4 regions of the Mesorhizobium sp. M0239 genome follow, and region 2 is predicted to be linked to each of the others. Evidence: riboswitches for the same ligand, from Rfam matches in the RefSeq annotation. Region 2 holds a riboswitch; each other region holds the start of a gene.

Region 1 (7,857 bases), on a different contig from region 2:
TGGCGGCGGCCAGGAGTGCCGACACGAACAGCGTCCACACCGGCCAGTCCTGGTTGGCCGCCGCTATGAGGACGGCGAAAGCCAGCACCGCGATGATAGTGGTGGGCACGGCGATTCGTGTCTGGCCCAGGCGGTCCACCAGTCTCGATATTTGCGGCGCGACGAAGGCGTTGGCCAGCGCGTATGTCGCCGAGACGGCTCCAGCCAGCCAGTATTCGCCGCGCGCCTGCGACAGCATCGCCACGATGCCGATGGGCGCCATGGCGATCGGCAGGCGCGCGAGGAAGCCGGCGGCCGCAAAGCCCTTGGCGCCGGGGGCACGAAAGATTTCCGCATAGGGATTTTGCATCGGTTGGTTCCTCGACAAAGGACGATTGGACAATTACATACGGAGCGTATGATTATTAGATAGAGCATACGCCGCGTATGTCAATTAGCATACGAAGCGTATGTGAATAGGTCCAGGACACATGCACAAACCCCGCAAGGAGATGATCGCCGAGACGCGCGCAAAGCTTATTGCGGCGGCCCGTCATGCCTTCGGCACAACAGGCTATGCGGAAGCCTCGATGGATGATTTCACCGCTTCGGCCGGGCTGACGCGCGGTGCGCTCTATCATCATTTCGGCGACAAGAAGGGGCTGTTGCAGGCGGTCATAGCCCAGATTGACGGCGAGATGGCGGCGCGCATCAATGAGGTCGCGTCGAGAGCGCCGACCCGTTGGCAACATTTCGTCGACGAATGCTCGACCTATATCGAGATGGCGCTGGAGCCGGAAATCCAGCGCATCATGTTCCGGGATGGCCCGGCCGTGCTGGGGGATCCAGCGCAATGGCCGAATTGCAGTGCGTGCATCGCTTCAATGACCGACCATCTGACCGCGCTGCAGGAGGAGGGGGTCGTTGTCTCCAGCCTCGACCCCGAGACGGCCTCGCGATTGATCAACGGAGCGAGCAGCCAGGCAGCGCAACGGATCGCCAATTCGAGCGACCCCGAAGCGACGTCGAAGAAGGTGGTGACGGCGTTCAAGCAACTGCTCGAAGGCCTGCTCAAGAAGCCGGACCCGCAGTCGAATTGAAGTTCCCACCGGAGCTTTCGTGCCCGGCAGCTGTTCCCGATAGGAATTTTTTCTTGACTCGGTGACCTCAGCTAAGGTATATATTCGTCCATGGTGCTGATTTGCGCCAGTGACCCGCCGCACAGGCGGGTTTTTCGTTTGATGCTCCGTCAGCCGCGCGCCGGCGAAAGGCTCCGAAAGAAAACCGTCAGCCCGAATTCGTTGCCCTTCGGCGTCAAGGGCCGGCAATTGACAATCGCCGGGTTGAGCCCATCCTCTTCCACCATCTCTGAGGCGGAGATTCGGGGCACATGTGGGATTTCGAGATCGGCCGGTCGGTGTCCATCATGATGCGGACCTGGCCGTTCATCGTCTTTCGCATGATCGTCTATTTCGGCATCACACTGGCCTACATCATGGCGACCGGCACCGGTGCCTCGGTCGGCTATGGCGTCGGCCATATCTCCACCGATCCCGACGGGCCCATGTCCTTTGCCCTGTGGGGCGGCGTGGTCGGGTTTGGCATCGTCTCGATCGCGGTCTACTGGATCCGCGAATACATCCTCTACATCGTCAAGGCCGGCCACATCGCCGTCATGGTTCATCTGATCGACGGCCGCGACATTCCCGGCGGTCAGGACCAGATCGCCTACGCCAGGGATATCGTGACCCAGCGTTTTGCCGAGGCCAACACCCTTTTCGTCGTCGACCAACTCGTCAAGGGTGCCATCCGCGCCATCACCAGCCTGCTCGGCGGTATCGCCGCCTTCCTGCCGATACCGGGCCTGAGCGGCCTGGTCTCCTTCATCAACACCGTGATCCGCCTGTCGCTGACCTATGTGGACGAGATCATCCTCGGCTACAACATCCGCATCAATTCAGCCTCGCCGTTCGAGACGGCGCGCCAAGGCGTCGTGCTGTATGCCCAGAACGGCAAGGTCATGGTCAAGAACGCCGTCTGGCTGGCGGTCATCATGTGGGGCGTGTCATTCATCATCTTTCTGATGATGCTGGCGCCTGCTGGCGCAATTCTGTTCCTGATGCCTGGTCAGCTCGCCGGCTGGGCTTTTGTGCTCGCCATCGTCTTCGCCTGGGCATTCAAGGCGGCGTTCATTGAACCCTTCGCCATCGCCTGCTTGATGCAGGTCTATTTCAAGACCATTGCGGGCCAGGTGCCGGATCCCGCCTGGGACGCCCGGCTGGCCGAGGCGTCGTCGAAGTTCAGAGAGCTCAAGGACAAGGCGCTGGCCTCCTTCGGCGGTTCGCGCTGGGGTACGGCCGGCGCCACACCCTGATCCGCTGGGCGGGTGATGTCTGGTGAGGCAGAAACGGTGTTGAGGCGCGCCACGGTGGATTTGAGCTGTGTCTCGCCTTGCCCGGAAAAGGTCTCGCTCATGATCAGCTCCGGCAGCGGCAGCCGCCGTCCCCAGCCATGCGTTTCAAGGTCCGGTTTGGGAGCGAACTCGGAAACACGGCCGACGCAGAGATAGGCGATCGGCGTTACGTGGTCCGGAATGGCCAACAGCCGCTTCAGCGCCTCAGCCTCGATGATGCTCACCCAGCCGACGCCAACGCCCTCGGCACGCGCGGCCAGCCAGAAATTCTGCACCGCGCAGACGGTGCTGTAGAGATCCATCTCCGGATTGTGCCAGCGTCCCAGCGGCGAACCCTTCGAGCGCTGCCGGTCGCAGGTGATGCAGATGTTGAGCGCGCTCTCGCAGATGCCTTCCAGCTTGAGCTTGCGGTACAGCGCCTGTTTTTCCGCCTCGATCGCCGGCAGTTCCTGTTCTCGCGCGGCCAGGAACAGGTCGCGCACCTCCGCCCGTCGTTTGACATCGCGAATGACAATGAAATTCCATGGCTGCATGAAGCCGACCGATGGCGCGTGATGGGCGGCAAGCAGCAGCCGTGCCAGCACGTCGTCATCGATCGCGGTGGGCAGGAAATGGCTGCGCACGTCACGCCGCGTGAACATGGCGCGGTAGACCGCATCGCGCGCATTCTGGTCAAATCCATCGTCAATGGCAGCGGTCATGTGTTCCGGCATCGCTTGTCCCCTTGCGATTGCAGATTCAAAACTGACAGAGCGTACTTTGTGCGTCCAAGTAGACGCACGTCGCTCTGATGCCATCCGCCTGACCACGCGGATGACAATGCCTGCCAGGCCGGTCTTCTGGCTCGGGATCAACCCGCGTCCGGTGCCTTCCCGTCATCGACAGTGGCATTTACCGGCGCGGTCCCCCTCACAGCGTTGGGCACGCCACGGAATTCAACCGTGTTCCCGATTCTCCCGCTTGCGGCGGGCACCAGGCAGTACCAGGGACCTTACGCCGAAGCGCCCGCGGGGCCAATGCCTGCGGCGACGCGAATGGACGCAGTCGCGATTTTCCCCAGTCATCGGCCGCCCGTGCATGGCCTTTGTCGATCCGGGTCACTAGATTAGGACGATGACCACCCGTCTCTACACCCATCCGATCTTCCTCGAGCATCTCACGCCGCCCGGACATCCCGAGCGGCCCGACCGCTTACGCGCCATCGAGCGCGTGCTCGACGACGAAGCCTTTGCCGGGCTCGATCGTATTCAGGCGCCGGAAGGCGACGAGGCCACCATCCTCTACGCGCATCCCGCCGATTTCGTCGCCCGCGTGCGCGCCGCCATCCCCGACGAGGGGATTGCCCGCATCGATGCCGACACCACTGCCAGCCCGAAGAGCTGGCAAGCGGCGATCACCGCGATCGGCGCCGCCAACGCCGCCGTCGATGATGTCTTTTCGGGCCGCGCCGACAACGTCTTCGTCGCCGCCCGGCCGCCCGGCCATCATGCCGAAAAGACCACGGCGATGGGCTTTTGCCTGTTCAACACGGCGGCGATCGCGGCGCGTTATGCGCAGAAGAAACACGGTGTCGAGCGCGTTGCCGTCGTCGACTGGGACGTGCATCACGGCAATGGCACGCAGGATATTTTCTGGGACGATCCGTCGGTGCTCTATTGCTCGACACACCAGATGCCGCTTTATCCCGGCACCGGAGCGAAGACCGAAACGGGCGCCGGCAACATCGTCAACGCACCGCTGGCGCCGCAGACCGGCAGCGAAGTGTTTCGCGATGCCTTCCTGTCGCGCGTCCTGCCCGCGCTCGACAATTTCGCGCCCGACCTGATCATCATTTCGGCGGGGTTCGACGCGCACCACCGCGATCCGCTGGCCGAGATCAATCTGACCGAGGATGATTTCGACTGGGCGACCGGCCAGCTGATGCAGCGCGCGGCACGCCACAGCGGCAACCGGCTCGTCAGCCTGCTCGAGGGCGGCTACGATCTGCAGGGATTGGCATTTTCGGTCGCCGCCCATGTCGGGCGACTGATGAAAGGATGAATGATGGCCGATGAGACCAACGAAGACGTCAAGGCGATGAGCTTCGAGCAGGCACTCGATGCGCTGGAGAAGATCGTCGATGATCTGGAGCGTGGCGACGTGCCGCTCGACCAGTCGATCAAGATCTATGAGCGTGGTGAGGGGCTGAAGGCGCATTGCGACCGGCTGCTGAAGGCCGCCGAGGACAAGGTCGAGAAGATCAGGCTGTCGCGCGACGGCAAGCCGGTTGGAACGGAGCCACTCGACGCGGATTGAGGCTCGGTCCGAACGATGGCCTCGCCTCACCGGTTTTTGGACATGATCATGATCGAGGATATAACTCGTTCCGATTGAAACAGCTCAAGGACAAGAGGAGATACGGAAGCGATGTGCAGAAACATCAAGACCCTGTTCAATTTTGATCCGCCGGCAACCAATGACGAGGTGCGCGACGCGGCTCTTCAGTTCGTCCGCAAGCTGAGCGGAACCACGCGACCCTCGAAGCAGAACCAGCACGCCTTCGACCATGCCGTCGAAGCCATCGCCGCCTCGGCGCGCGAACTGCTCGATTCCCTGGAAACCCACCAGCATCCGCGTAATCGCGAAGAGGTGGCGGCCAAGCTGCGGGCAAAGGCGGCGATCCGCTTTGCCTGATGCGGCCAGGCGGCCTTCGACCACCGACAAGGAGAGTCCATGAGCTTCTTCCCCGGGAAAGACCCTGAGGCAGGCGATGCCTTCGCCAGCGATCAGATCGAATTGATGGTCATACCCAACGCCAAGGATATCGGCGGTTTTCAGGTGCGCCGTGCCCTGCCGACGGCAAAAAGGCGGCTGGTGGGGCCTTTCATCTTCTTCGACCGCATGGGGCCCGCGGTCCTGCGCGCCGGTCAGGCACTGGATGTCCGTCCGCATCCGCATATCGGCCTGTCGACGGTCACCTATCTGTTCGACGGCAAGATCCGGCACCGCGACTCACTCGGCACCGAAATGGTCATTCAGCCCGGCGACGTGAATTTGATGACCGCCGGCCGCGGCATCGTCCATTCGGAGCGTACACCGGAGGAACTGCGTGGCGCGCCGATGTCGGTATCCGGCCTGCAGACATGGCTGGCGCTGCCGGACGACAAGGAAGAGGTGGCACCGGTTTTCGAGAATACCGCAGCGCTTCGGCTTCCCGAGATCGAAGCCGAAGGCGTCAACGGGCGCCTCATCATCGGCGATTTCCAGGGACTGCGGTCCCCGGTCAGGGCCGACACGGAGACGCTCTACGCCGACCTGCGCCTGGCGCCCGGCGCCAGCGTGAAAATCCCTGCTGATGCGGAAGAACGCGCCATCTATACGCTGGAAGGCGAGGTCTCAATTTCGGGTGATGTATTCCCAGCCGAACGGCTGCTGGTGTTCCGTCCCGGTGACGAGATCGTCGTGTCGTCGCAGACCGGGGCGCATTTCATGCTGTTCGGCGGCGCCTCTCTTGGTTCGAAGCGTTACATCTGGTGGAATTTCGTCTCGTCGTCCAAGGAGCGCATCGAACAGGCGAAAGAGGAATGGAAGACGGGCCGCTTCGACATCGTTCCCGGAGACGAGGAAGAGTTTATTCCGCTGCCGGAAAGCTGATGCCCTGTCACCCAAAAGTGGCAGAACGAAATGCATAGACAAAAGACTAGGGCCTGATCCGCGTCACTGACACACATTTACTTTCGCCGGCCGGCGGCCTATTCGCCCATCAACCGAAAGCCCGAGCACCGTGAACGCAACGCCGCATACGCCGCTTCTCGACAAGGTCCGCATCCCGGCCGACCTGCGCACGCTTGCCGAAAGTGAACTGCCGCAATTGGCGTCCGAGCTTCGCGCCGAGCTGGTCGACGCCGTGTCCCGCACGGGTGGTCATCTGGGCGCAGGGCTTGGCGTGGTCGAGCTGACAGTGGCGCTGCACTATGTCTTCAACACCCCCGACGACCGGCTGATCTGGGATGTCGGCCACCAGGCCTATCCGCACAAGATCCTGACCGGCCGCCGCGACCGTATCCGCACGCTGCGCCAGGAAAGCGGTCTGTCCGGCTTCACCCGCCGCGCCGAGAGCGAGTACGATCCCTTTGGCGCCGCCCACTCCTCGACGTCGATATCGGCCGGCCTCGGCATGGCCGCCGCCCGCGATCTCTCCGGCGGCCGCAACAACGTCATTGCCGTCATCGGCGACGGCGCCATGTCTGCCGGCATGGCCTATGAGGCGATGAACAATGCCGGCGCGCTCGATGCACGGCTGATCGTCATTCTCAACGACAACGACATGTCGATCGCGCCGCCGACCGGCGCGATGAGCGCCTATCTGGCGCGGCTGGCCTCCGGCAAGGCCTATATCGGCCTGCGCGATTTCGGCAAGAAACTGACGTCCTATCTCGGCAAGCGCGCGGATCGTGCGATCACAAGGGCAGTCGAGCATGCACGCGGCTACGTCACCGGCGGCACGCTGTTCGAGGAACTCGGCTTCTATCACATCGGCCCGATCGACGGCCACAATCTGGAGCATCTGATCCCGGTCCTGAAAAACGTCCGCGACAATGGCGAAGGCCCGGTGCTCATCCATGTCGTCACCCAGAAGGGCAAGGGCTATGCGCCGGCCGAAGCCGCTGCCGACAAATATCACGGCGTCAACAAGTTCGACGTCATCACCGGCGCGCAGGCCAAGGCGCCAGCCAACGCACCGGCCTACACCAAGGTGTTCGCCGAAAGCCTGGTCCAGGAGGGCCGCGAGGACGACCGTATCGTCGCCGTCACCGCAGCCATGCCGAGCGGTACCGGCCTCGATTTGTTCGGTGAAGCGTTCCCGTCGCGCACCTTCGATGTCGGCATCGCCGAACAGCACGCGGTGACCTTCGCCGCCGGCCTTGCCACCGAAGGCTACAAGCCGTTCGCGGCCATCTATTCCACCTTCCTGCAGCGCGCCTACGACCAGGTCGTCCACGACGTCGCCATCCAGAAATTGCCGGTGCGCTTTCCCATTGACCGGGCCGGCTTCGTCGGCGCCGATGGCGCCACCCATTGCGGCGCCTTCGACACCACCTTCCTGGCGACACTGCCGGGTTTCGTCGTCATGGCGGCCGCCGACGAGGCGGAGCTGCGTCACATGGTGCGCACCGCGGCAAGCTATGATGACGGCCCGATCGCCTTCCGCTATCCGCGTGGCAACGGCGTCGGCGTCGACATGCCGGAGCGCGGCTCGGTTCTCGAAATCGGCAAGGGCCGCGTCGTCAAGGAGGGCACCAAGGTTGCATTGCTGTCCTTCGGCACGCGGCTGCAGGATTGCCTGATCGCCGCCGAGGAGCTAGGGGCTGCCGGGCTGTCCACCACTGTCGCCGACGCCCGTTTCGCCAAGCCGCTCGACCAGGATCTGATCCGACGGCTGGCCCGCTCGCATGAGGTGCTGGTGACGGTGGAGGAGGGCGCCG
Region 2 (7,857 bases):
ATCGAGCAGTTTCCTGTAGCCACCGCCATCCTGGTAATCGAGCAGGATGAGGAATTGCGGATTGCGCGACGCCACCGTTTCCCAGTCCGTATTGCCCCAGCTGGTGTCCATGTCGGCCATGATGTTGTCGCCGCCGGCGGCTGATATCATGGCGCTGGGGATGGCGAATTTGCCTGCGGTGAACGGCTTGTCCTCGCCGGAATCATAGAGGAAGACCCGCGTTCCCTTGGCGTCGCCGACCTTGGCGGTGATCTCGGCGAGCCGCGTCTTCCAGCCGGAGACAAGCTTCTCAGCTTCGGCCTCCTTGCCGAAGATCTTGCCCAGTTTCTCGACGTCGCCATAGAGTAGGTCCATCGAGGCGGCGGGGCGGCTCTTGTCGAGATGGACGCAGCTTTCCGTCAGCACCAGCGTCTTGATGCCGTGCGGAGCAAGCGTGTCGGGCGTCACTTCACCACCCGGCTTCATGCCATAATACCAGCCGGCGAAGAAAAAATCGGGCTCGACCGCGACGAGGTTTTCGAGCGTCGGATATTTCGGCGCCAGTTCCGGGATCGAACCCTGCTCGGCCTTGAACTCAGGACCCACCTTGTACCATCCGGTGATGCCGGTCAGGCCGACGATCGACGGCTGCAGTTTCAGCGCGAAAGCCATCTCGGCCATGTTGAGATCCTGGATGACGGCGCGCTTCGGCGGCGCATCGAAGGTCAGCGGCTTGCCGCAGCTGTCGACAGTTACCGGGAAGGCCAGGGCTGTCGAGGCCAGCAGCGAGAAGGCAAGCGAAAAAGCAAGGCGTTTCAAGGGTTTGCTCCTGTGGACGGGATGATCGATATGGGACGGCTTCAATCAGGATGGCGGCGCGGCACGGTTCGGAACATCGAACACCGTCAGTTCGCGGTCTTCGGTCGGATGGCGCAGACGCAGCACATCGATGCCGAAAATTTCGCGAATCAGCTTTTGGGTCAGCGCTTCGCGCGGTGCGGCGAGCGCTTGCAGACGGGCATGGTTCATCACCGCCACCCTGGTGGCGAACGGTGCCACCAGCGCCAGATCGTGCAGCACCGCGATCACCGTCATCTCGAAGCCTGCCACGAGGTCGAGCAGTTCGCCGCGGGCGCGCGGGTCGAGATGGTTGGTCGGCTCGTCGAGGAACAGGATCTTTGGCTGCTGGGCGATGGCGCGGGCCAGTTGGGCGCGCTGGCGCTCGCCGCCCGACAGCGAGCCGATGGTGCGGCCAAGCAGCGGCAGCAGGCCGGTCCGGCGCAGCGCATCGACGACAATGTCACGCTCCTCGCTCCTGCGCCGTAGCCGAGCGTGCGGGACCCGGCCCAGCTCGACATAGTCGATCACCGCCAGCCGCGGATCGGGCTGGTCGGTCTGGCCGACAACGGCGATATGCAGCGCCCGCTCGGCGGCGGAAATCCCGCCCAGCCGGCGCCCGCCGAGGTTCACCTCGCCGGAGCTCGGCCGCAGCATGCCCGACAGCATGCGCAGCAGCGTCGTCTTGCCCGCGCCGTTGGGACCGATGATGGCTAGGCGATCGCCAGCGGCCACCGAGAAGCTGACCGCCTGGACCAGATCCCGCCCATTGGCCATGGCGCAGAGGTCATGTGCTTCGAGAAGCGCTACGGTCATCGGCTGCCCGCCAGATTGCCGGGATGGCAAAGCGTGCACACGATGATGCGATGATCGATAGAGCCGTCCAACTTTCCGTCACTTTCCAAAACTGGCGACGGAACGAAGCTGGCGAAGCGGCCGACAAGACCGGGATTCGCGTTTCCTCCCGGCACACCCCGTCCGGTCAACTCAGTGATGGCAGGTCTCCTGGCTCGCGGGTCGTTGCGCCATCCTGCCTTCCCAGCCTTGCCGGCCAGTGGCATTCACGGATTTTGCTCGCCGCTTACAGTTGCGGGGGCAGCCACGGCCTCGACCCCTGGGGATCTCACCGTGTTCCCTTTTCACCCCTCGCCTTTCGACTCGGGGACCATCACCGCTTCAGCGTAGATTTCCCCCAATCGCTTCGCAATGGATTTCTCGGACGGAGTGGTGGGCCGGCTAGGGGAAACATGCATTTCACGCTCTCGATATGTAATAACATTACGCATTTAGAGGATGCCGCCTGGCGCTGTCAAGCGAAGCCTGCCGAATTTGGCTCGTCGGCGGCAAGGGGCGCTCGACCGCTGTGCCATATCGGTGTGCGACTGTGACGGGATCGGTTCGATTGCGCGGGATGCGCAATTTCGATCAAACTGGCCGCGCCAGGAAACGGCAGGATGATCTGGCCAATGCGAGGAGCAAAATGAACCCGACCGAGAAAGCGCTGTGGTTCGTCGAAAGTCATCTGCCGGAGGCGATCTCGCTTGACGATGTCGCGCAAAGCAGCGGCGTGTCGCGTTTTCATGTGACGCGGGCTTTCGGCGCTGCCACGGGCCGCTCGGTGATGGGCTACATGCGCTCACGCCGGCTCACCGAGGCGGCGCGCAAGCTGGCCGGCGGGGCGCCCGACATTCTCTCCGTCGCGCTCGACGCCGGCTACAACTCGCATGAGGCGTTCACCCGTGCCTTCCGCGATCAGTTCGGCACCACGCCGGAACTGGTGCGCGCGCAAGGCACACTCGACAAGCTCGACCTCGTGGAGCCGATCCTGATGGACCAGTCCTTCCTCACCAATCTCGAACCACCGCGTTTCGAGACCAGCCGGCCGTTCCTGATCGCCGGCCTCGGCGAACGCTACAGCTGCGAAACCAGCGCCGCCATTCCGATGCAATGGCAGCGCTTCGGCCCCTATATCGGCAACATTCCGGGCGAGGCCGGCGACGTCGCCTATGGCGTCTGCGTCAACGGCGACGATGCCGGCAATTTCGACTACATCGCCGGCGTCGAAGTGTCTGATTTTTCCGACCTGCCGAGGGAATTCAGCCGGGTGCGGGTGCCGGCGCAGAAATATGCGGTCTTTGCCCACCGCGAACACATCTCGACCATCCGCCGCACGGTCAATACGATCTGGAACAAATGGCTGCCGGCTTCCGGCCACGAGATATCGGATGCGCCGGAATTCGAACGCTACGGCCCTGAGTTCGACCCACGCAGCGGCAATGGCGGGCTGGAGATCTGGATACCGGTGAAGGCGTAGTCGGTCAGGCCATCGGCAGCGCCGGCCAGCGATCGACTATCCCGCCGCCGGAAAACACAGCGATCGACCCGAACTGCTGCAGCACGGCTTCGCTCTGCGTCGGCCTTAGAAACGCGTAGTCGCCGGGCTTTGCGGTCGCGTCGGCGGGCAAGCCCATGAATTGCTGGTTGGAGGACAGGCCGAGCAGCCCGTTCGCCTTCATGCCTTCGGGGAAGACGGGCTCGGCCATCCACTTGCCGCCATAGAGATAGCAGCCCTTGCGCGGGAAGCGGCCGAGCGCCTGCAGCAGGCGGGTGACGGCCGGCGGGCCAGGCAGCATCGGCTCGACCATTTTCAGGATCGGCGTGGCGATGAAGGCCGCCGGCTGGAAGCCGTCGAGGCCTGGCGTATCGAAATCACTGGGCAGCACAAAGGCCGAGCCCATCGAAACCTCGTTGGCCATGCCGCCATGATGAAGCAGCGCGGTCTTGCTGCCGCCGATGTTCAGGATATGGCGCTGGTCGGCGCCGAGACAGGCGACGAACGCCGACGCCTGCGCCGACGCCTTGGCCAATGCCTTTGCCGGTCCGCCGAAAAGGCCGGGAATGAGCGGCGCATGCGCCTCGTAGGCCATGACGCCTTCGCAATGCAGCCGGGCCGGCAACGCGCTCAACGCCTTCGACAAGGCCTCAGGATTGGCGAACCCGCCGCGATGCAGCCCGACATCGATCTCGAAAGCGATGCGCAGGCCGATGCCGAGTTCGCCAGCGAGGGCGCCATATTCCGCCAGTCTCTCCTCGCTGTCGATCAGCCAGCAGACACGCGACCAGTCAACATTACCCTTCACCAGCGCAGCCCTTGCCGCACCGATCGGCATCGGCTTGCCATAGAGCAGATCGGCATCCGGGAACGCCTTCAGCACCGCCTCGCTGATCGGCGGGTGAAAGGTCATGAAGCGCTCACTGCCGAGCGCCTTGCCGATATGCGCAAGCAGCGGCAGGCAGGCGAGCGATTTGTCGACCAGCCGCACGGCCAGGCCGGGATCCAGTCTCTCCTTTACCAGGGCAATGTTGCCGTCCAGCCGGTCGCGATCGAGCAGCAGGCAGGGCTGGAAGATGCCGGCTTCCTTCAGCGCATCGGACAGGGTGGAAAAATAGGTGCTCATCATTCGATGCCGAACAGGCCGGCCATATAGGGCGAGACGAAGCGGTTTTGCGGATCGACGTCGCGGCGCACCGCCATGGCATCGTCCCAGCGCGGGTAGAGCTTTTTCAGATCCGCCGCTTTCAGGCTGTGCATCTTGCCCCAATGCGGCCGGCCGCCATATCTGCGGAAGATCGGCTCTGCCGCCCGCATGAACGGCAACGGATCGTTCGCTGCATCATGGTGGATGGCGATGGAGCAGGTCAGCCTGTTGTAGAATGGCGAAAGCCAGAACTGGTCCGGCGCGACCGAGCGCACCTCCATCGGGAAATAGACCTCGGGAAAACGCTTCTCGGTCAGCTCGATGATCTCGGCCAGCGCCTTCGGCCCTTCCTCGAACGGCAAATGATATTCCATCTCGTTGAACTTGGTCTGCCGGTCGCTGGCATAGACGTTGAGCCAGTCCTGCACGTAGTCCTCGGCCGGCAATTTGGCGATGGCGCCCAGGATCAGACGGCCACGCAGCGATGGCAGCCAGGCAAGTGAGGTGCGCAGCCTGCGCAGTGTCCTCAAACCCGCCTCGTCCTCTTCCGGCGGCCGTGTGGTGGGTGCGGCGTCGCTGAAATCGCTGGCGATGAACTGCGCATAGCCGGAAAACGGAATGTAGTAGAATTCGGCCGAGCGATGCGCGGCCATCATTGCCTCGAAATCGCGCAGCATCTCGGTGATCGGCAGCACCCATTTGCGGCGGCGCAACCGGTAGGTCGCGATGTTGTTCAGCGTCACTTCGGTGAGCACGCCGAAAGCGCCGAGCGCGACACCGATGGCATGGATCATGTCCTGATCCCCTGCCCGCTTGAAGTCGCGGAGCTTGCCAAGCCCGTCGACGATCTGCACCGTCTCCAGTTGCGTGTGATAGGCGCCGAGCGTCGGTCCCGAGCCGTGCGTGGCTGTGCCCAGCGCGCCGCCGATCGCCTGGCGGTCGATATCGCCCATGTTGGGCAGGCCCTGGCCAATACCTTGCAGGATGCCCATCAGCGCGCCGAGCCGGGTCCCTGCCCGCACCCGCGCCTGATGTTTTTCAGCGTCGTGCGAGACCAGCCCTTCCAGTCTCTCCAGGGACAGGATCGTGCCCTGCGATTTCACCAGCGGCGTGAAGGAATGACCGGCGCCGGCGACGCGCACCGGGCCAGGCGCGGTCCGGACGAGATCACCGAGCTCACCGGCATCGCCGGGGCTGGCGATCAGCTTGGGCTCGGCACTTACAAAGCCCGACCAGTTGCTCCAAATGTTTGACATCCCACCTCCCCGCTCAGGCAACCGCACGACGGCGACGCGACACAAGGACGAACAGACCGAGCAGCGCCACGCTGGCCACCGCACTGGCGGCGGCGAATTCCGGCACCGGCCGGAAATCCTTGCCATCAATGAGCAGCGACGCCGCGATGGGTCCGATCGCCAGGCCGAAAAGTTGGGCTGCCGGCACCAGCAGCACGGTGGTGCGTGTCTCGTCGGCGGTAATCGCCAGACGGATCTGGTAGGGCACGATGAACAGCAGGATAAAGCCCATGGCCAGGGCAGCGACCCAGAACGTCGTCAGGCCGGGGCTACTGGCAAGAACCAGGGAACTGACAAGCGCGACGACGCCGATCGCCGCGATGGCAAGGCGATAATCGATGCGCGCCTCGAACGCCGTCGCCGTCATCGCCCCCAGGACCTGCACGGCGAGGCTGGCCGAGACGATCAGGCCGACGGTGCGGCCATCGATGCCGTATTGCGCGCCAAGCGGCTCCAGAAAAGCCCAGACCGCGCCGAAGAACATGAAATAGCAGAAGACCGACAGCAGCGCGGTGAGTGAAGGAACCGTCAGCACATTGGCCAGGTTCTCCGCCTTGGGCAGGTCGGCATAGTCACCGGGAACAGTGAAGGCGACCGCCAGCGACACGACGCAGACGACGGCAAGCACGATGAAGCCGCCCGCCGACCCTGCGGCGGGGATGACATAGAGCGCCAGCAACAAGGCGAGCGCGCATTGCGCCAGCGTCTGCATGGTGACGAAATAGCCGCCGATGCGCTCGGCGCGCCGCGAGCGGGCGATCAGTTCGGTGGCGATGGCGACCAGACCGCCCTCGGCGAGCCCGGCCAGGGCGCGGGCCGCAATCAGCATGTTGGCGCTCGCGGCATAGGCCGTCCAGATATTGGCCAGCGCCAGCAGCAGCAGAAGGACGGCACTTTTCCAGCGCATGTGGTGGGCCGAAAGCAGCATCGCCACGACGGCCGAACCGATGGCAATGGCGATCATCTCGGCGGTGGCGACCAGCGCCAGTGCGTCGCCGCTGACATGGCCCTCAGTATAAAGGGCGCCAAGCAGCACCGGCTGCAGGCCGAGGATGAGCAGGCCGACCGAACCGATCCACAGGGCCGAGGCAAGCTGCCAGCCGGTCGGATTACCGACCAGCCAGTCGCCACTGCCTGCATGGCCGGTGTCTGTCGAAGCCAAAGGCGCCTCCCAACGTCCTTGCCGTGCGGCAAAAAAGCTGACAACCTGTCAGTATTTCAGAAACTGATACTTGATCATATTTCTTGTCAACCGGAATTTGAAAATCGTGCGAAAGATCGGTGCATGACCGAATTGAAAAGAATGGCGACCGAGCCGAGGCGCAGGCCCAAGCAGGAACGCAGCCGCGAGCGCATCGACGCGATCCTGTCGACGACCATGCGGCTGATCGGGGAAAAGGGTATCGACGCCGTCACCATGAAGGAGGTCGGCATGCTGGCGGGCGGGCCGATCGCCACCGTCTACCACTATTTTCCCAACAAATCGGCGATCCTGGCGATGCTCTATGAACGGTTTTCAGAGGTCAGCCGGGCACGGCTGACGACGATCATCGCCGAAATCCACGAGGCGAAGGATGTGATCGTGGCCGCTGACCGGCTGCTCGATGATTATCTCAACCGTGTCGCCGGCGATCCGGCCATCCAGGATCTGCAGAACGCCATCCAGGCCGACAAGGCGCTCAAGAACCTCGACATCGCGGAAACCCGGTACCAAGCCAAAATGTTCTGCGACCACGTCATCGCCTTGCTCGAGCCCGAGAGGCGCGAGCAGTTCGAACGCATGGTTCTGCTGATCTTCCAGCTCGCCGGCGGCGTGGTGCGCCTGGCGCTCGCCGAGGGCGAACCGGAAAGCCGCCAGACCATCGAGGATTACCGGTCTATCATTCACACCCAGCTGCGGCTGTTTTTGTAGCCGTGGCGATCTCAGCCGCGGCCTATTTCGCTCGAGGGATGAGGCCTTCGAAGCCGTGTGTCAGATCGAAAGCGCCGGCCGCGAACATCTTGACGAGATTTTGCGGACGGCCGGGAGTCTTGTTTGCGTCGAGGAGGACGGCCCTGCCCTCATGCATGACGAAATCGAATTTTCCATAGTCAAAGCCGAGTTCACGCCGACGCTCACGCAATTGGTCGGGCACCGGGACGGGCTCGCGCCGGATCGTCTCCGATGCCTTGACCAGCCCGTTCGGAGAGACGTAGCGGGTGCAGCGCTCGCGCTCTCCGCAAAACACCCAGAAACGAACAGCAAAACCGTCGGGTTCTCTCTCCGG
Region 3 (7,857 bases), on a different contig from region 2:
AACAGATATTTGGCCGCCGGGTGGCTGTGCAGCGAGAAGTCGCCGGTCGGCCCATAGGCCTTGACGTGCGAGCCCGGCGTCAGATGGTCGAACATCCAGCGCGTACCGGTGCTGCCCGCCTGCGCCTTCACCGTCACCGCGATCGAGAACGGCCGCGATGGCGAGGAGGACAGCGTATAGGTGCGCATCAGCGGCCCGTCCGATGTCGGCAGTTCCAGAGTCACGAATTGGCCCGGCTTGTAGCGGAACCAGGTCTGGTTGTCGGAGCGGAAGGTGAAGGTCTTCACGTCAGGCGCTTCGTCACTGACGCCGATCACTTCCAGCACCTGCAGCCTGTCGTTCCAGGGCGTCATCTGGTCGAGATGGCGATAGAGGCCAAGGTCCGTCATCGCATTCATCCTCTTGTCCCCTGGGCTAGGCGACGCTGCGCAAGGCTGGCCGGTCGCCTTCTGCGAGGCGCGGCCCGATGAACGACGCGTACCATTCGACGAACTGGATCACGCCGCCCTCATGCAGCTCCGAATAGGGGCCTGGTTCATAGGCCGGCGACAGGATGCCGAAGGCGTTTTCCTCGACGATGCGGCGGTCCTGGTCGTTGGTCTCGGTCCAGACATGGGTGAGCTCAGCGAGGTCGTAGTCGACCCCTTCGACCGCATCCTTGTGGACGAGCCATTTCGTCGTCACCGCGGTTTCCGTGGCACTGATCGGCAGCACGCGGAAGGTGACGGCGTGGTCGCCGAGGATATGGTTCCAGGTCGTCGGATAGTGATAGAGCAGCAAGGAGCCGATGCGGTCGGTTGAAACGCTGTCGGACAGGTTCTTCTGGACCGCTCGTTTTCCCGTCATAGTGTAGCTGACGGCATCGCGCAGCAGAGGCGCGCGGGTGGCGCGGTACTGCCCTGCCGGATCGATGCGGAATTTGCTCGGCAGGCCTGATGCCTCGCATCTAGCCCAGTGCGCGACCATTTCAGGGTCGCTGTCGGCGCCGTTGACGCCGGTCACGGTCGGAGCCTCGGGGAAGGTCTTGCACAGCTCCGGGTGATTGGCGGCGCAGTGATAGCACTCGCGGTTGTTTTCCCAGACCAGCTTCCAGTTGCCCTTCTCGACGATCGTGCTCTCGAAGGCGATCTTTGCTTCACGCAACCGGTGCGGCAAAAGATAGGGTTCGATCATCGCCCGCATCGGCGCGAAATCCGCCGGTTCCTTGGCCAGGCAGATGAAGATGTAGCCGCCGACGCTCTCGCAGGCGACCGGCTTCAGGCTGAAATCACTCTTGTCGAAACCGTCGGCCATCTGGCGGGCAAACAGCAGGCGGCCGTCCAGCTCATAGGTCCACTGGTGATAGGGGCAGACGAGCTTTGCCGCCGTGCCCTTCTCCGTGTTGCATACACGGCTGCCGCGATGGCGGCAGGAATTGTGGAAGGCGTTGATCTTGCCGTGCTGGTCGCGGACAAGGACCACCGGATAGTCGCCGATCTGCACGGTGATGTAGCTGCCCGGCTTCGGCAGTTCGCAATCATGGCCGATGAACAGCCAGTCGCGATACCAGATCAGCTCCATGTCGAGCTTGAAGTAGTCCGGATCGGTGTAGAAGGGCTGCTCCAGCGAAAAGCCTTGCCGGCGCCCCTTCAGGAGCCTCAGCATCTCGTTGCGGGTATCCATGTCCTGTCCTCGTTTCTAAGGACTGAACTGGTGGTGATGGAGGAAGGATTGAAACGCAGGCCGGCTAGGTGCCGACATGCGCTATCCACCTCTTGACCGCCCACCGCGATCAGTCGAGTCTAACAATCTCGGGCTGGTTTCCGGGCTCTGGAGTTGTCCTTGCGGACCATCGCGACACCTTCCCAGGCAGTTGCCCAGTGGTCTCCCGTTGCGACTTGAACTCCACCACCGTTGCGGGGGCAGCGCCGGATTCTGACCGGCTTCCCAATTCTCCGCCTCGTCGTCACGAAGCGGCACCTGAGATGGTATGATCTAACCACGATCGGGGGCGCGCCGTCGGCATGAAAACGACATCGTATCCATGCGGCGCGACACGGCATGCGAACGTTCCCGCAGACCGTCGCGGGCTGAAATCCACCTCCCGGATGGCCATTTTGCCGGCAGCGATATCCCCGAATCGGATCCCTTGGCGGGGTCAAAAAAGGTTAACGGTTTCGAAAAGTGACTATTAGCTCGATCTAAAATCGAACCGAACGGTTCGTTTCTGTTGACGGTGCGTGCAGGACGGTGTGAACGCTGGGCCTCTGAAACAGTCGGTGATCCATCCAGTGGTTACATCTAACATGCTGATATAAAGAAGAAAAATATACCCGTAGATTCCCTTGGCACAATTTCAAGGTGTGGATTCATGGTCCACACGGAACAACTTCGTGATTGGAAAAGGCGGGGTTGCCCTCCCACATCGGAGCTGTCCGAACGACGCGATTTCATTTCCAAGACACGCCGCTAGACGGACGGAAAAAGACGATACTGGAGTACAAAAATGAAAAAGATCATTCTCACTGCCGCAGCCCTTTTGGCCATTTCCGGCAGCGCCTTCGCTGGTAGCGACCACTACGGTTCGAACGCCGCGGCAGCCACTGCTGTCGACAGCTCGTACACCGCTTCGACCAAGAAGTCGGAACCGGCTGCTCAGGCGCCTGCCCAGGGTGCTGACCGCAACCTCTTCGGCAACAACTAACAGCCGATTCCCAGTCGACGGCGGGCTCGCCCGCCGCCCTGGCGAAATTCAGACATTCAGGAGTATTTAAGATGAACAAGATCTTCATTGCCGCCGCCGCCGTTCTGGCCATCTCCGGCAGCGCTTTCGCCGGCAGCGACAACTACGGTTCGAACGGCTCTAACCAGCCTGCCGCCGCAGTGGACCAGTCGTACACGGCTTCCACCAAGACCTCGGAACCGGCTGCCCAGACGCCCGCTCAGGGCAGCGACCGTAACCTCTTCGGTCGCTAACAGCCAATTTCGCAAGCGACGGCAGCTGTGTCTGCCGTCCTGGCGAAATCCAGAATTCAGGAGATTAAAATGAACAAGATCCTTATTGCTGCCGCCGCCGTTCTGGCCATCACCGGCAGCGCGTTCGCCGGCAGCGACAACTTTGGCTCCAATGGCGCCAATCAGCCTGCGGTTACTTCGGTTGACAGCGCGCATACGAGCTCGGTCCGCAACAGCGGTGGCCTCGTCGAGAAGCTGCTCAATTCGTCGGGCGACGTGGAGAAGTCCGCCCCTCAGGGCAGCGACCGGAATCTCTTCGGCCGTTAACAGCCGAAGCTGATCTTCAACAAAAGAGCGGCGGGCCTAGCCCGCCGCTCTTTTTGCGTCCAAGACGCGGTCCTGCCTCAGGCCGCCTTCGCTTCAGCCTCATGAAGGGCAAACGACCGTCCGTCAGCGTCGAAGATATGCAGGTCCTCGCCATTGGCGCTCAGCCGCAACGTCGAACCACGCTTGACCTCGACATTGCCGGGCAGCTTGGTCACCAGCGGCAGGTCGGCGCGACCGATGTCGACATAGACCAGCTGCACCTCGCCGAGCTGCTCGACATAGTCGACCGTCCCCTCGAACAGATAGTCCGCGCCGCTGGCGATGATCAGGTCCTCCGGCCGCACGCCAAAGCTCACCGCAGCACCCTTCGCCGAAGCCGGCGTTGCGATCGGCACGGTTGCCTTGCGTCCGCCGACATGGCTGACGACGGTCGGATTGCCTGACTTGTCGATGGTCGCGGGCAGGATGTTCATGGCCGGCGAGCCAATGAACTGGGCAACGAACAGATTGCCGGGCTTCTTGTAGAGATCCATCGGCGTGCCGACCTGCTCGATATGGCCGTCCTTGAGCACCACGATGCGGTCGGCCAGCGTCATCGCCTCGACCTGATCGTGGGTGACGTAGATCATGGTCGTGTTGGGCATCGATTCCTTGAGCTTGGCGATTTCGATGCGGGTGGCGACGCGCAGCGCGGCGTCGAGGTTCGAAAGCGGCTCGTCGAACAGGAACACCTTCGGATTGCGCACGATGGCGCGGCCGATGGCGACGCGCTGGCGCTGGCCGCCTGACATCGCCTTGGGCAGGCGGTCGAGATATTTGGTCAATTGCAGGATCTCGGCGGCCTGACGCACACGGCGGTCGATCTCGGCCTTGTTCTCTTTGCCGATCTTCATCGAGAACGCCATGTTGTCGTAGACGGTCATGTGCGGGTAGAGCGCGTAGGACTGGAACACCATGGCGATGCCGCGCTTCGACGGCGGCACGTCGTTCACCACTTCGCCGGCTATTCTAAGCTCGCCGGAGGTGATTTCCTCGAGCCCGGCGATCGATCTCAGCAATGTCGACTTGCCGCAGCCCGACGGGCCGACGAAGACGATGAACTCGCCCGACTTAATATCGAGGTCGATGCCGTGGAGAATGTTCAGATTGCCGTAGGACTTCTTCACTTGTCTTAGCGTGACATCGGCCATTTGGTTTCCTCCAGTGATTGGAAATTCAGTCGAGACGCCCGAACCAGGCGCCGTAGCCGCCAAGCTCGATGGAACCGCTGTTCGCCTGCCCCGAAAATCCGTGCCCGGGCAGAGGTTGCAGCGATCGGCCGCCAAGGTCAACCTTGGCCGGCCCGGCTCCCAGATTGAAGACGCAGACGATCTGCTCGTTGCCTGCGCGGCGCGTGAAGGCGACGGTATCTCCCTCACTTTCGATGAAATTGATGTCGCCCTTGGCGAGCGCCGGATGGGCACGCCGGAAGGTGAGAAAGCGTCGGTAGTGCTCAAGCAGCGAAGCCTCGTCGCCCTGTTGGACATTGACCGCTTGCGCTAGATGCTTGGCCGGCACCGGCAGCCAGGGCTTTGCTGGGGAGAAGCCGCCATTCTTGGCGCCGCCATCCCACACCATCGGTGTGCGGCAGCCGTCGCGGCCCTTGAATTCCGGCCAGAAGCGGATGCCATAGGGATCCTGCAAATCCTCGAATCGCAGCTCTGCTTCACCGAGCCCAAGCTCCTCGCCCTGATAGATGCAGACCGAACCGCGCAGGGACATCAGCAGCGCCGAGATGACCTTGAGATAGGCTGTCGGGTCGGCCTCATTGGCCGCCCAGCGCGAGGCCGGGCGCATCACGTCATGGTTGGAAAAGGCCCAGCACGACCAGCCGTCGCTGGCGACCTTGCCGAAGGATTCCAGCACCGAGCGAACCTTGCCCGCGCTGATCTTTTCCGGCGCCAGGAAATCGAAGGAGTAGCACATATGCACGCGCTTGCCGCCGGCGGTGTAGGCGGCAACCACTTCAAGCCCGCGCTGCGAATCGCCGACCTCGCCGACCGCTGCGGTTGCCGGATATTCATCAAGCAGGGCACGGAACCGTTCGAGGAAGCCGAGGTTCTCGGGCCGGCTCTTGTCGTAGAGATGGTCCTGGTAGTTGTAGGGGTTGACCGCCGGCGCGGTCTGGTCGTTGCGCTCTTCCGGCGGCAGCGGCGGATTGTTTTCCAGGCCCTGGCTGTGGAAGTAGAAATTGATGGTGTCGAGCCGGAAACCATCGACGCCGCGCTCCAGCCAGAAGCGGGTGACGTCGAGCAATGCGTCCTGGACTTCGTGGTTGTGGAAGTTGAGGTCGGGCTGTTCGGCCAGGAAATTGTGCATGTAATATTGCTGGCGGCTGGTGTCCCATTGCCAGGCCGAGCCGCCGAAGATCGACAGCCAGTTGTTGGGCGGCGTGCCGTCCGGCCTGGCGTCTGCCCAGACGTACCAGTCGGCTTTCGGGTTGCTGCGGCTCGACCGGCTTTCCTTGAACCATGGGTGGTTGTCGGCGGTGTGCGACAGCACCTCGTCGATCATCACCTTCAAGCCCAGCCTGTGCGCCTCGGCGGTCAGCGCGTCGAAATCGGCCAGCGTGCCGAACATCGGATCGACATCGCAGTAATCCGATACGTCATAGCCGAAATCTTTCATCGGCGACTTGAAGAACGGCGAAATCCAGATGGCATCCGCGCCGAGTGCGGCGATGTAGGGGAGGCGGCCTATGATGCCCTTGAGATCTCCGATGCCGTCGCCATTCGAGTCCTGATAGCTGCGCGGATAGATCTGGTAGATCACCGCGCCCCGCCACCAGTCGCGATCGATGGCGAGGTCAGGCTTCGAGCTGGCCTTCAAAGCGGATTGCATCGTCTCAGCCTCCTTTCACCGAGCCGGCAAGCAGCCCGCGGACAAAATAGCGCTGCAGCGAGAAGAACACGATCAGCGGCACGATTATGGTCACGAAAGCCGATGTCGTCAGAATCTCCCAGTCGCCGCCGCGTGAGCCCAACAGCGCGTTGAGCTTGGCGGTCAGCACGATCTGGTCCGCCTCTGTACCGAGGAAAACCATCGCCACCAGCAGATCGTTCCATACCCACAGGAACTGGAAGATGGCAAACGAAGCCAGCACCGGGAACGACAGCGGCAAGACGATCTTGACGAAGATCTCGAAATCGCTGGCGCCGTCGATGCGCGCCGATTCCATGATTTCGCGCGGCAGGCCGGCAATGTAGCTGCGCAGCAGGTAGATGGCGAAGGGCAGGCCGAAGCCGGTATGCGCCAGCCAGATGCCGAGATAGGTCTTCGACGGCATGCCGAAGAAAGCGCCGACGCCATTATAGAGTTTCAACAACGGGATCAGCGACATCTGCAATGGCACCACCAGCAGGCCGATGATGACCGCGATCAGCAGCGCCCGGCCGGGAAACCGCATCCAGGCCAGCGCATAGGCGGCAAAGGCCGCAATCAGGATCGGGATCACGGTCGCCGGAATGGTGACGGTCAGCGAGTTCATGAACGACCGCCCGATGCCCTCTGAAAACAACACCGTCTTGTAATTGTCGGTGGTGAATTTCGGTGGCGCCGACGAGGCATAGTAGACCCGCTGGCCGCGATCGCCTTCGAATGCCTTGGGCGAGGCCATGACGAAGCTGCCGTCGGCGTTGAGCTGCAGGGTCACGCCGTCGCCGAGATCGGCCGTCGTGCCGGCGGGATATTGCGTCGGTGCCGCCGATTTGACGCCGAAGGCGCTGATGTCGCGGGCAGCACCGTCGCCGAAGATGTTGCCCTCGAGAACGAACTTGCCGTCCTTTTCGACTTGCGTCGAGGCGGCTGGCAGCCGGCCGGCTTCGGTCTGGGTGGAGTTGGAGAACGAATTCCACCAGCCCGAGGCGATGATCTGGTTCTTGTCGCGCAGCGACGAGACCAGGATGCCGAGCGTCGGGATGGTCCAGATGGCGACGAAGACGAGCACTGCGATGTGGACGCCAAAGCGGCTGGCGAAGGATTTTCCGGTCGCGACGGCCATCTCAATGTCCTCCCGTCTCTTTGTTCGCCTGGCGGATGTTCCAGACCATGATCGGGATGACCGCGATCATGATGATGATGGCGATGGTGGCGCCGCGGCCGAAATCGCCGCCGCCTCGGAACATCCAGTCGAACATCAGATTGGCCAGCACCTGGCTGTTCCACTGGCCGTTGGTCATGGTCAGCACGATGTCGAACACTTTGAGCACCAGGATGGTGATCGTGGTCCAGACGACGGCGATGGTGCCCCAGATCTGCGGCACCATGATCTTCCAGAAGATCTGGAACGGATTGGCGCCGTCGATGACGGCGGCTTCCAGCGTTTCCTCGGGAATGCCGCGCAAGGCGGAGGACAGGATGACCATGGCGAACCCGGTCTGGATCCAGATCAGGATCACCATCAGGAAGAAATTGTTCCAGAACGGCAGCGATATCCAGACCTGCGGCTGGCCGCCGAAATGCTGGATGATGGCGTTGAGGATGCCGATCTGCGTCTGGCCCTCGCCGCGATACTCGTAGATGAATTTCCAGATCACGCTGGCGCCGACGAAGGAGATC
Region 4 (7,857 bases), on a different contig from region 2:
GCGGAGCGCTTCGAAAAGCGCATCGATGGGCGCGACATCGGCGGCCAATAGCATCGAGCGATAGAACAGGATGGGGATGATAGGAGCGTTGACGTTGTCAGCGTCGAGTTCCTTCACACCCCCCTCTGTCCTGCCGGACATCTCCCCCGCAAGGGGGGAGATTGCGCTGTCATTGGAGATTTCGCCAATTGTCGAGGTTGCGGACGCGTCAGCTTCTAATGAAACGGGAAAAGAGCCGGCTTTGATGAAGTCCGATCTCCCCCCTTGCGGGGGAGATGTCCGGCAGGACAGAGGGGGGTGTGAAGGATCACCAACGACCCCAAGTCCTGGCTCATAAAACCCGGCTTTCGGCACTGGAACCGGCTCTGCTACGTCCGCATCCGATCCAGCCAGTCGCGCCAGCCTCCGCACCAGCGCGCTCATATTCGCCGGGCCGCCCTCGCGGAAATAGTCGAGCAGGCCATCGAGCTCCTGGCGCGGCAGCGTCGAGGCTTCGATCAGGCGCAGATCCTCGTCGCGGCATTCGCCGGGCAGCAGCGCCAGCTTTATGCCGTGTGCGCGAGCGGTCGAGGCAAGCTGGTCGCAGCCGTAGCGCCACCAGTCGTAGCCGCCGAGGAGGCGCACGAGGATGACCTTGGCGTGGCGGGTGACGCTGTCGACCCAGAGGTCGACGGACATGGGATGGCGCAGGTCACGCAGGGCAGCCAGCCGCATCGAGGGCAGGCGGCCGGCATCGGCCTTCCAGGCTGCCGCCAGTCCGGCGAGGTCGCTGTCGGTGAAGGACAGGGCCACGATATCCGCCGGCGTCTGCCGCAGATCGACCGGCTCGGCGAGGTCGTCGAGCGAGGCGGATGTCGTGGTGAGGATGTGCATCGCAACCCGTGTCCGAGATCAGCCGGCGAGTATACGCTCGATCGCCGGGCGGTTCAGCCCCTTCAGGCCGATGACGACGAGACGCGAGCGGCGGTCGTCCTGCGCGGTCCAGGCGCGGTCATAGTAATGATTGACGCGCGGCCCGACGGCCTGCAGCAAGAGCCGCATCGGCTTGCCACCGACCTCGACGAAGCCTTTTACACGCAGCACGTTTTCTTCTTCGGCGACTGTGGCGACACGCTTTGCCAGTTCATCGGGATTGGCGATCGAGGCAATGTCGACAATGAACGTGTCGAAGTCGTCATGTTCGTGGTCGAATGCGCCGTCATGGTGGGACTTGCGGTTTTCGATGTCGTCCTCGACGGCGAGACCGAGCCCGAGCAGCACGGAGGGATCGACCTTGCCATGCGACGTCGGCACGATCTTCACGGCGCGGGCGGAGTGTTCGCCAATGATGGCGTTGGCGCGGGCGGTGCCGGCGGCGTCCATCAGGTCGCTTTTCGACAGGATGATCAGGTCGGCGCAGGCGATCTGATCCTCGAACACTTCTTCCACCGGATCGTCATGGTCGAGCGTCTCGTCCCCGGCGCGCTGCGCCTGCAAAGCATCCATGTCGTTGGCGACGCGGCCTTCGGCCAATGCCGGCCCGTCGACCACGGCGATGACGCCGTCGACTGTGACGCGGCTCTTTACGCTCGGCCATTGAAACGCCTGGACCAGCGGCTTGGGCAGCGCCAGGCCCGAAGTCTCGATCAGGATGTGGTCGACCCTCGGCGTCAGCGCGAGGATCTTGTCGAGCGCCGGGACGAAATCGTCGGCGACGGTGCAGCAGATGCAGCCATTGGCCAGTTCGACGATGTTTTCCTCCGGGCAGGTGTCTATGCCGCAGCCCTTGAGGATCTCGCCATCGATGCCGATGTCGCCGAATTCGTTGACAATGATGGCAATGCGCTTGCCGCCGGCGTTTTCCAGGAGATGGCGGACCAGCGTCGTCTTGCCGGCGCCGAGGAAGCCGGTGACGACGGTGCAGGGAACGCGGGAGAGGTTCGCAGGCGAATCTGGGGCAGTCATGGTCAATCCTTCAGCAGGTCTAAGGGAGGGATGCGGGCAACGAGGCCACGCTTCAGGCTATCGGGGCGGCCGCGCCATGGAATCAGGCCGTCCTTCGAGGTGGCGAAGAGCTTGGCGCCTGTCACGAGGTCGGCGCCGCTGGTCGTGGTCAGGTCGCCGAAGACATAGCTCCAGCACCCGTCGCGCAGGATGGCGGCGCTGAGGCGGCGCTTGCAATTGCCGAGGCATTCGACGCTGCGGATGCGGATGTCGTCGCCGGATGCGGCGCGGCGCGTGTCGTCCGCCAGCAATTCGCCGGCGCGGGGATGAGCGTCGGCGCCGGTCTCATCGCGGCAGGAGGCGCAGACGATGATGGTGACGCCGGCCAAGGCATCATCATGGCCGGACGAAATATCCGCTGTGCCAGCCGAAAAACTGCTGTCGTGGTCCAAGATCGGGCTCCTTGCCCGGAAACCCGCCGGGCGATCGGATTCTAAAGTCGCAGACGGCAGGTCTCCTGGCTCGCGGGTCATCGCCTTGGTAGCCGCCTTCCCGGGAACTCCCCAGTGGCTTTCGGCCTTGGCTCTTCGCTTACAGTTGCGGGGACAGCCGCGGATTTGGGATTTTGCCCCGCACCGCATTCCCTCTTAGCTCTTGCCGTTGCGGGCAAGAGACCATCTGAACCGGATTTAGGCTTTTGCGGGCAGCGGTGTCAACGCAACGCAGGGGCAATCTGAAATCAGGGGCGGGGACGCTTCACTACCACTGACCGCTCTTCGCGAATGCCATCTTCGTTGTTGGGATCAGGAAAAGCTGTAACGAAAGCCGTCAGAAGGATATCTCCATCTTGCCGGTCCAGCCATCCGGCGCTGTCACCCACATCGAAGTAAATGCCATCAACTTTGAAGCCAAATGTGTCTCCAGCAGGTCTAGGGTAGCGTTTTCGGATTGCCTGCGCATGTACGTCCCATGAAAAGGACGAAATCCTATCGAGGCACTCCTGCACCTCTTGGGTCAGCCTGGCTTTGATATCCATTGTTTATCCGCTAGCCTGTGTACGTTGGCTCAATTGTTATCTCCCGGCAACGCAAGGATGACCTGACGCAGCGCCTGGTACCCGTCGCCGTGGTGCCAGTCCTGATCAACGAGGAGCTCTTGACCTTCCGGCCAAGTTTCGTTGTCCAGGAGAATTTCGTTGCCGACCAGTGCTCCGCCATAGCTCGCCAGGAATATCCGGATGAAATGACTGCCAGGGCGAACCTTAGCCGTGAACAGTTTTTCCAAGCGGGCATAAAACGCTGGATATGTCCGGTTGAGAGTGCATTCCACTGCAGCCTGTGTGATCACAGGTCCACCGTAGATCTTCCAGCCAGCATCATTCCGTTGCCAGAATGCAATCTCGGCTTGCATGTTCTCGCAAACATGCTCCGCAAGGCCCTCGATCAGCACATGAAATACACCGATCAGGAATTTTCCGAATGCTTGGAAAATCGCCTGTTCACGCGTGTCGCCCAGTCCAACAAAAGATTCGATGACCGGCTGAGTGCCTAGCAACGGTGAGAAGACGTAGATTTCGAGAACAAGCCTGCGACCCGAGCCTGACGGCTCCTTGTCGAAAACTTGGGCTTCAAAGCGCAGGTCTTCCAGTCCAATCCAGACATCGTTCTGTCCACGGATGGCGCTGATCCCATGCGCAATCAACGCTTCGTGGATCAGGTCGAGAACCTCTTGCGATGCCATCATTGAACCTAGGCCGACAAAACTCCCTCAAACGGCTGCAGCCGACGGCTGATGTCAAGAGCGCCCGTCGCTGATCACGCTCAGCAGCGCCGGACCCAAATCCCCGGCAGGCGTCACTTCGATGCGTTCGAGTCCGAGCCAGCCCTGCATCTGCTTCAATTCCTCGAACAGCTCTGCAGCGGTTTCAGGCGGTGCACCGGGCTCCGCATAGGCCGCATGGACGCGCAGTATGCTGGCCGGACGGTCGGCCTTGAGGTCGACGCGTGCCACGATCCTGTCGCCGAGCAGGAACGGCAGGACATAATAGCCATATTGCCGCTTGTCGGCCGGCGTGTAGATCTCGATGCGGTAGTGGAAATCGAACAGCCGCTCGGTGCGCGACCGCTCGAAGACGACCGGATCGAACGGCGCCAGCAGGGCGCGGGCCTCGACTTTGCGCGGCAGGCGGGCGTCTTTATGAAGATAGGCCGGCTTGTCCCAACCTTCGACACGCACCGGCAGCAGCTCGCCCGTTTCAACCAGTTCCTCCAGCCGGCCCTTCATGTCGGCCGGCGACAGGCGGAAATAGTCGCGCAGGTCGCCTGAAGTCGCCACGCCGTGGGCGCGGGCAGAAATGCGCAGCAATTCGCGGTGCGCGTCCTCGGCTGCCGGTACCGGCAGATCGAGGATCGCCTGCGGCAGCACGCGTTCGGGCAGGTCATAGAAGCGCTCGAAACCGCGGCGGTGCGCCGTGGTGATGCGCCCGGCCCAGAACAGCCATTCGAAGGCGTGCTTGGCATGGCTCCAGCCCCACCAGCCGCCCGAGCCTTTCTGGCCTTCGAGCGCGGAAGCGGCGATCGGGCCGCGCTCGGCGACCTGGCGGTAGATCTCTTCGATGTAGGCGGCGTGCTCGCGGCCCCATTTGGCGAGGCCCAGATACATTTCGTCGCCGCGCTCGGCGCGCTGCATGCGCCAGCGCATCAGCGGGTATGTCTCGACCGGCAGGAAGGAGGCCTCGTGCCCCCAGTATTCGAAAACCGTGCGCTTGCGCGTCACGGCCGCGTTGTCGAGCAGCGAGAACGGGTAGGGGCCAAGGCGCGAATAGAGCGGCATATAATGAGCGCGCACCACCGCGCTGACGGAATCGATCTGCAGCAGGCCGGTGCGGGAGAGGGTGCGGGCAAAATGTCGGCGGTCAGGCGTGCCGGTCGGGCGGGGATCGAGAAACCCCTGGGCGGCAAGCGCGATGCGACGGGCCGTGGGGAGCGAGATCTTTTCCTTCATGCAGGCATCACTTTGAAGTGTTTTGACCGAGGGTCGAATGGCTGATTCCAACCCATGCTAGCAGGGTTTTGGCGGCATCCATGTCAGGAGAGAAAAGTGGAGTAAAAAGCGAAGGAAATCAAACAGGAGCGGATCGGACCAGTTTGCCGCGATATGCCGTCCAGGTCGGTGTTTTGAACAAGGTTTGACTTGCTTCGCTGGAAGTGCTGCGCTAACCCTCGCCGCGTTGCAGCATAGGCCCTTAAAACGGTTCAGCGGTTAAACTGTCACGCTTCCGCATTAGGGTCCGGTGCTGTAATCAAAGTGGATTGGCGCCAACGGAAAGCCGAGCATGAACGCACTCTTGAGCTCATACCTGCCCATCGTCCTGTTCATAGGCGTGGCGCTGGTTGTCGGCCTGGCGTTGCTGGCCGCACCCTTCCTGGTGGCCTATCGCAATCCCGATCCCGAAAAGCTTTCCGCCTACGAGTGCGGTTTCAACTCGTTCGACGACGCGCGCATGAAGTTCGACATCCGTTTCTACCTGGTGTCGATCCTGTTCATCATCTTCGACCTGGAAGTGGCCTTCCTGTTTCCGTGGGCGGTGTCGTTTTCGAAGATCGGCATGCTCGGTTTCTGGTCGATGATGGTGTTTTTGGCGGTGCTGACCATCGGCTTTGCCTATGAATGGAAAAAAGGAGCGCTGGAATGGGATTGAACGACAGTTCAGGCACCCTCGTCGCGCCGAAGCCCAAGGGTATTATCGATCCCAACACCGGCAGGCCGGTGGGGGAGGACGATCCCTTCTTCCTCGAGATCAACAATGAGTTGGCCGACAAGGGCTTTTTGGTCACTTCGACCGAGGCGCTCATCACCTGGGCGCGCAGCGGGTCGCTGATGTTCATGACGTTCGGCCTCGCTTGCTGCGCGGTCGAGATGATCCACACCTCGATGCCACGCTATGATTCGGAGCGGTTCGGCGTCGCGCCGCGTGCGTCCCCGCGCCAGTCCGACATCATGATCGTCGCCGGCACGCTGACCAACAAGATGGCGCCGGCGCTGCGCAAGGTCTACGACCAGATGCCGGAACCGCGCTACGTCATCTCGATGGGCTCCTGCGCCAATGGCGGCGGCTACTACCATTATTCCTATTCGGTGGTGCGCGGCTGCGACCGCATCGTGCCGGTCGACATCTATGTGCCCGGCTGTCCGCCGAGCGCCGAAGCGTTGCTGTACGGCATTCTTCTGCTGCAGAAGAAAATCCGCCGCACCGGCACGATCGAACGGTAAATCCATGACCGCATCCCTGAGCGAACTGTCGACCTATCTCGGCGAGAAGCTGCCTGGCCGCTTCAGTGACGGGGTGCTTGCCTATGGCGAGCTTACCGTTCACGTCGAGCCGCGCGATCTGGTCGAGGTGATGACCTTCCTGCGCGACGATGCGCGCTGCCAGTTCATCTCGATCATCGACGTCTGCGGCGCCGACTATCCGTCGCGGGCCAAGCGCTTCGACGTCGTCTATCATCTGTTGTCGCCGAAGCAGAATGTGCGCATCCGCGTCAAGGTGCAGGCCGACGAGGAAACCATGGTGCCGTCGATCACCGGCGTGTTCCCCGGCGCCGACTGGTTCGAGCGCGAGACCTACGATCTCTACGGCGTGCTGTTTTCGGGCCATCCCGATCTGCGTCGCCTGCTGACCGACTACGGTTTCGAAGGCCATCCGCTACGCAAGGATTTCCCGCTGACCGGATTCGTCGAGGTGCGGTACGACGACGAGGCCAAGCGCGTCATCTATGAGCCGGTCGAGCTCAAGCAGGAATTCCGCAATTTCGATTTTTTGTCCCCGTGGGAAGGTACGGATTACGTGCTGCCGGGTGACGAGAAGGCAAAGCAGTAAATGGCTGAAACCTCGGTCCGCAACTTCAACATCAATTTCGGCCCGCAACACCCTGCGGCGCACGGCGTTTTGCGCCTTGTGCTGGAGCTGGACGGCGAAGTCGTCGATCGCGTCGATCCGCATATCGGGCTCTTGCATCGCGGTACCGAAAAGCTGATCGAAGCCAAAACCTATTTGCAGGCGATCCCTTATCTCGATCGGCTCGACTATTGCGCGCCGATGAACCAAGAGCACGCCTTCGCGCTCGCCGCCGAGCGCCTGCTCGGCATCGAAGTGCCGAAGCGCGGGCAGCTGATCCGCGTGCTCTATTGCGAAATCGGCCGCATCATGTCGCACATCCTCAATGTGACGACGCAGGCTATGGACGTCGGCGCGCTGACGCCGCCGCTGTGGGGCTTCGTCGAGCGCGAAAAGCTGATGGTGTTCTATGAGCGCGCCTCCGGTTCGCGCATGCATGCCGCCTATTTCCGTCCCGGCGGCGTCCATCAGGACCTGCCGCAGAATCTGGTCGAGGACATCGGCAAGTGGATCGACCCGTTCCTGAAGTCGATCGACGACCTCGATCAGTTGCTGACCGGCAACCGCATCTTCAAGCAGCGCAATGTCGATATCGGCATCGTCTCGCTGGCGGATGCCTGGGCCTGGGGTTTTTCGGGCGTGATGGTGCGTGGCTCGGGTGCAGCCTGGGACCTGCGCAAGTCGCAGCCCTATGAATGCTATTCGGAAATGGATTTCGACATTCCGATCGGCAAGAACGGCGACTGTTTCGACCGCTACCTCGTGCGCATGGAAGAAATGCGCCAGTCGGCGAAGATCATGCGCCAGTGCGTCGATCTCCTGCTCGGCAAGGAAAGCGCCGGCCCGGTGTCGAACCTCGACGGCAAGGTGGTGCCGCCCAAGCGCCAGGCGATGAAGCGCTCGATGGAAGCGCTGATCCATCACTTCAAGCTCTACACCGAGGGTTATCGTGTACCCGCCGGCGAGGTCTATGCCGCCGTCGAAGCGCCGAAGGGCGAATTCGGCGTCTATCTGGTTTCCGACGGCTCCAACAAGCC

The links. Region 2 has a riboswitch for cobalamin ahead of NKI99_RS21200 (ABC transporter ATP-binding protein). Riboswitches for the same ligand answer to the same signal wherever they lie in the genome.
Region 1: linked by a shared signal. The riboswitch ahead of bluB (5,6-dimethylbenzimidazole synthase) and the one ahead of NKI99_RS21200 (ABC transporter ATP-binding protein) in region 2 are both predicted to bind cobalamin.
Region 3: linked by a shared signal. The riboswitch ahead of NKI99_RS18465 (aromatic ring-hydroxylating oxygenase subunit alpha) and the one ahead of NKI99_RS21200 (ABC transporter ATP-binding protein) in region 2 are both predicted to bind cobalamin.
Region 4: linked by a shared signal. The riboswitch ahead of NKI99_RS25005 (DUF1636 family protein) and the one ahead of NKI99_RS21200 (ABC transporter ATP-binding protein) in region 2 are both predicted to bind cobalamin.

What each region holds. Positions count from the first base shown of each region.
Region 1 covers NZ_JAMYSG010000001.1:315,909-323,765, forward strand. Annotated here, with positions in the region: gene NKI99_RS01500 (MFS transporter) at 1-349, opposite strand, end outside; gene NKI99_RS01505 (TetR/AcrR family transcriptional regulator) at 471-1,079, shown strand; gene NKI99_RS01510 (hypothetical protein) at 1,370-2,353, shown strand; partial or broken gene bluB (5,6-dimethylbenzimidazole synthase) at 2,476-3,189, opposite strand; cobalamin riboswitch at 3,205-3,384, opposite strand; gene NKI99_RS01520 (histone deacetylase family protein) at 3,506-4,432, shown strand; gene NKI99_RS01525 (exodeoxyribonuclease VII small subunit) at 4,436-4,687, shown strand; gene NKI99_RS01530 (DUF2277 domain-containing protein) at 4,799-5,065, shown strand; gene NKI99_RS01535 (pirin family protein) at 5,105-6,025, shown strand; gene dxs (1-deoxy-D-xylulose-5-phosphate synthase) at 6,156-7,857, shown strand, end outside.
Region 2 covers NZ_JAMYSG010000020.1:39,848-47,704, forward strand. Annotated here, with positions in the region: gene NKI99_RS21195 (ABC transporter substrate-binding protein) at 1-798, opposite strand, end outside; gene NKI99_RS21200 (ABC transporter ATP-binding protein) at 844-1,632, opposite strand; cobalamin riboswitch at 1,795-2,001, opposite strand; gene NKI99_RS21205 (AraC family transcriptional regulator) at 2,297-3,130, shown strand; gene NKI99_RS21210 (DSD1 family PLP-dependent enzyme) at 3,135-4,274, opposite strand; gene NKI99_RS21215 (D-arabinono-1,4-lactone oxidase) at 4,274-5,551, opposite strand; gene NKI99_RS21220 (MFS transporter) at 5,565-6,752, opposite strand; gene NKI99_RS21225 (TetR/AcrR family transcriptional regulator) at 6,876-7,502, shown strand; gene NKI99_RS21230 (ATP-grasp domain-containing protein) at 7,525-7,857, opposite strand, start outside.
Region 3 covers NZ_JAMYSG010000016.1:123,809-131,665, reverse strand. Annotated here, with positions in the region: gene NKI99_RS18470 (FAD-binding oxidoreductase) at 1-389, opposite strand, end outside; gene NKI99_RS18465 (aromatic ring-hydroxylating oxygenase subunit alpha) at 415-1,662, opposite strand; cobalamin riboswitch at 1,777-1,978, opposite strand; gene NKI99_RS18460 (DUF680 domain-containing protein) at 2,486-2,683, shown strand; gene NKI99_RS18455 (DUF680 domain-containing protein) at 2,755-2,955, shown strand; gene NKI99_RS18450 (DUF680 domain-containing protein) at 3,025-3,261, shown strand; gene NKI99_RS18445 (ABC transporter ATP-binding protein) at 3,339-4,451, opposite strand; gene bglA (beta-galactosidase BglA) at 4,477-6,141, opposite strand; gene NKI99_RS18435 (carbohydrate ABC transporter permease) at 6,146-7,300, opposite strand; gene NKI99_RS18430 (carbohydrate ABC transporter permease) at 7,302-7,857, opposite strand, start outside.
Region 4 covers NZ_JAMYSG010000026.1:67,774-75,630, forward strand. Annotated here, with positions in the region: gene NKI99_RS24995 (cobaltochelatase subunit CobN) at 1-873, opposite strand, end outside; gene cobW (cobalamin biosynthesis protein CobW) at 892-1,944, opposite strand; gene NKI99_RS25005 (DUF1636 family protein) at 1,947-2,375, opposite strand; cobalamin riboswitch at 2,414-2,617, opposite strand; gene NKI99_RS25010 (hypothetical protein) at 2,663-2,959, opposite strand; gene NKI99_RS25015 (DUF6348 family protein) at 2,989-3,666, opposite strand; gene NKI99_RS25020 (winged helix-turn-helix domain-containing protein) at 3,718-4,926, opposite strand; gene NKI99_RS25025 (NADH-quinone oxidoreductase subunit A) at 5,258-5,623, shown strand; gene NKI99_RS25030 (NuoB/complex I 20 kDa subunit family protein) at 5,614-6,195, shown strand; gene NKI99_RS25035 (NADH-quinone oxidoreductase subunit C) at 6,200-6,802, shown strand; gene NKI99_RS25040 (NADH-quinone oxidoreductase subunit D) at 6,803-7,857, shown strand, end outside.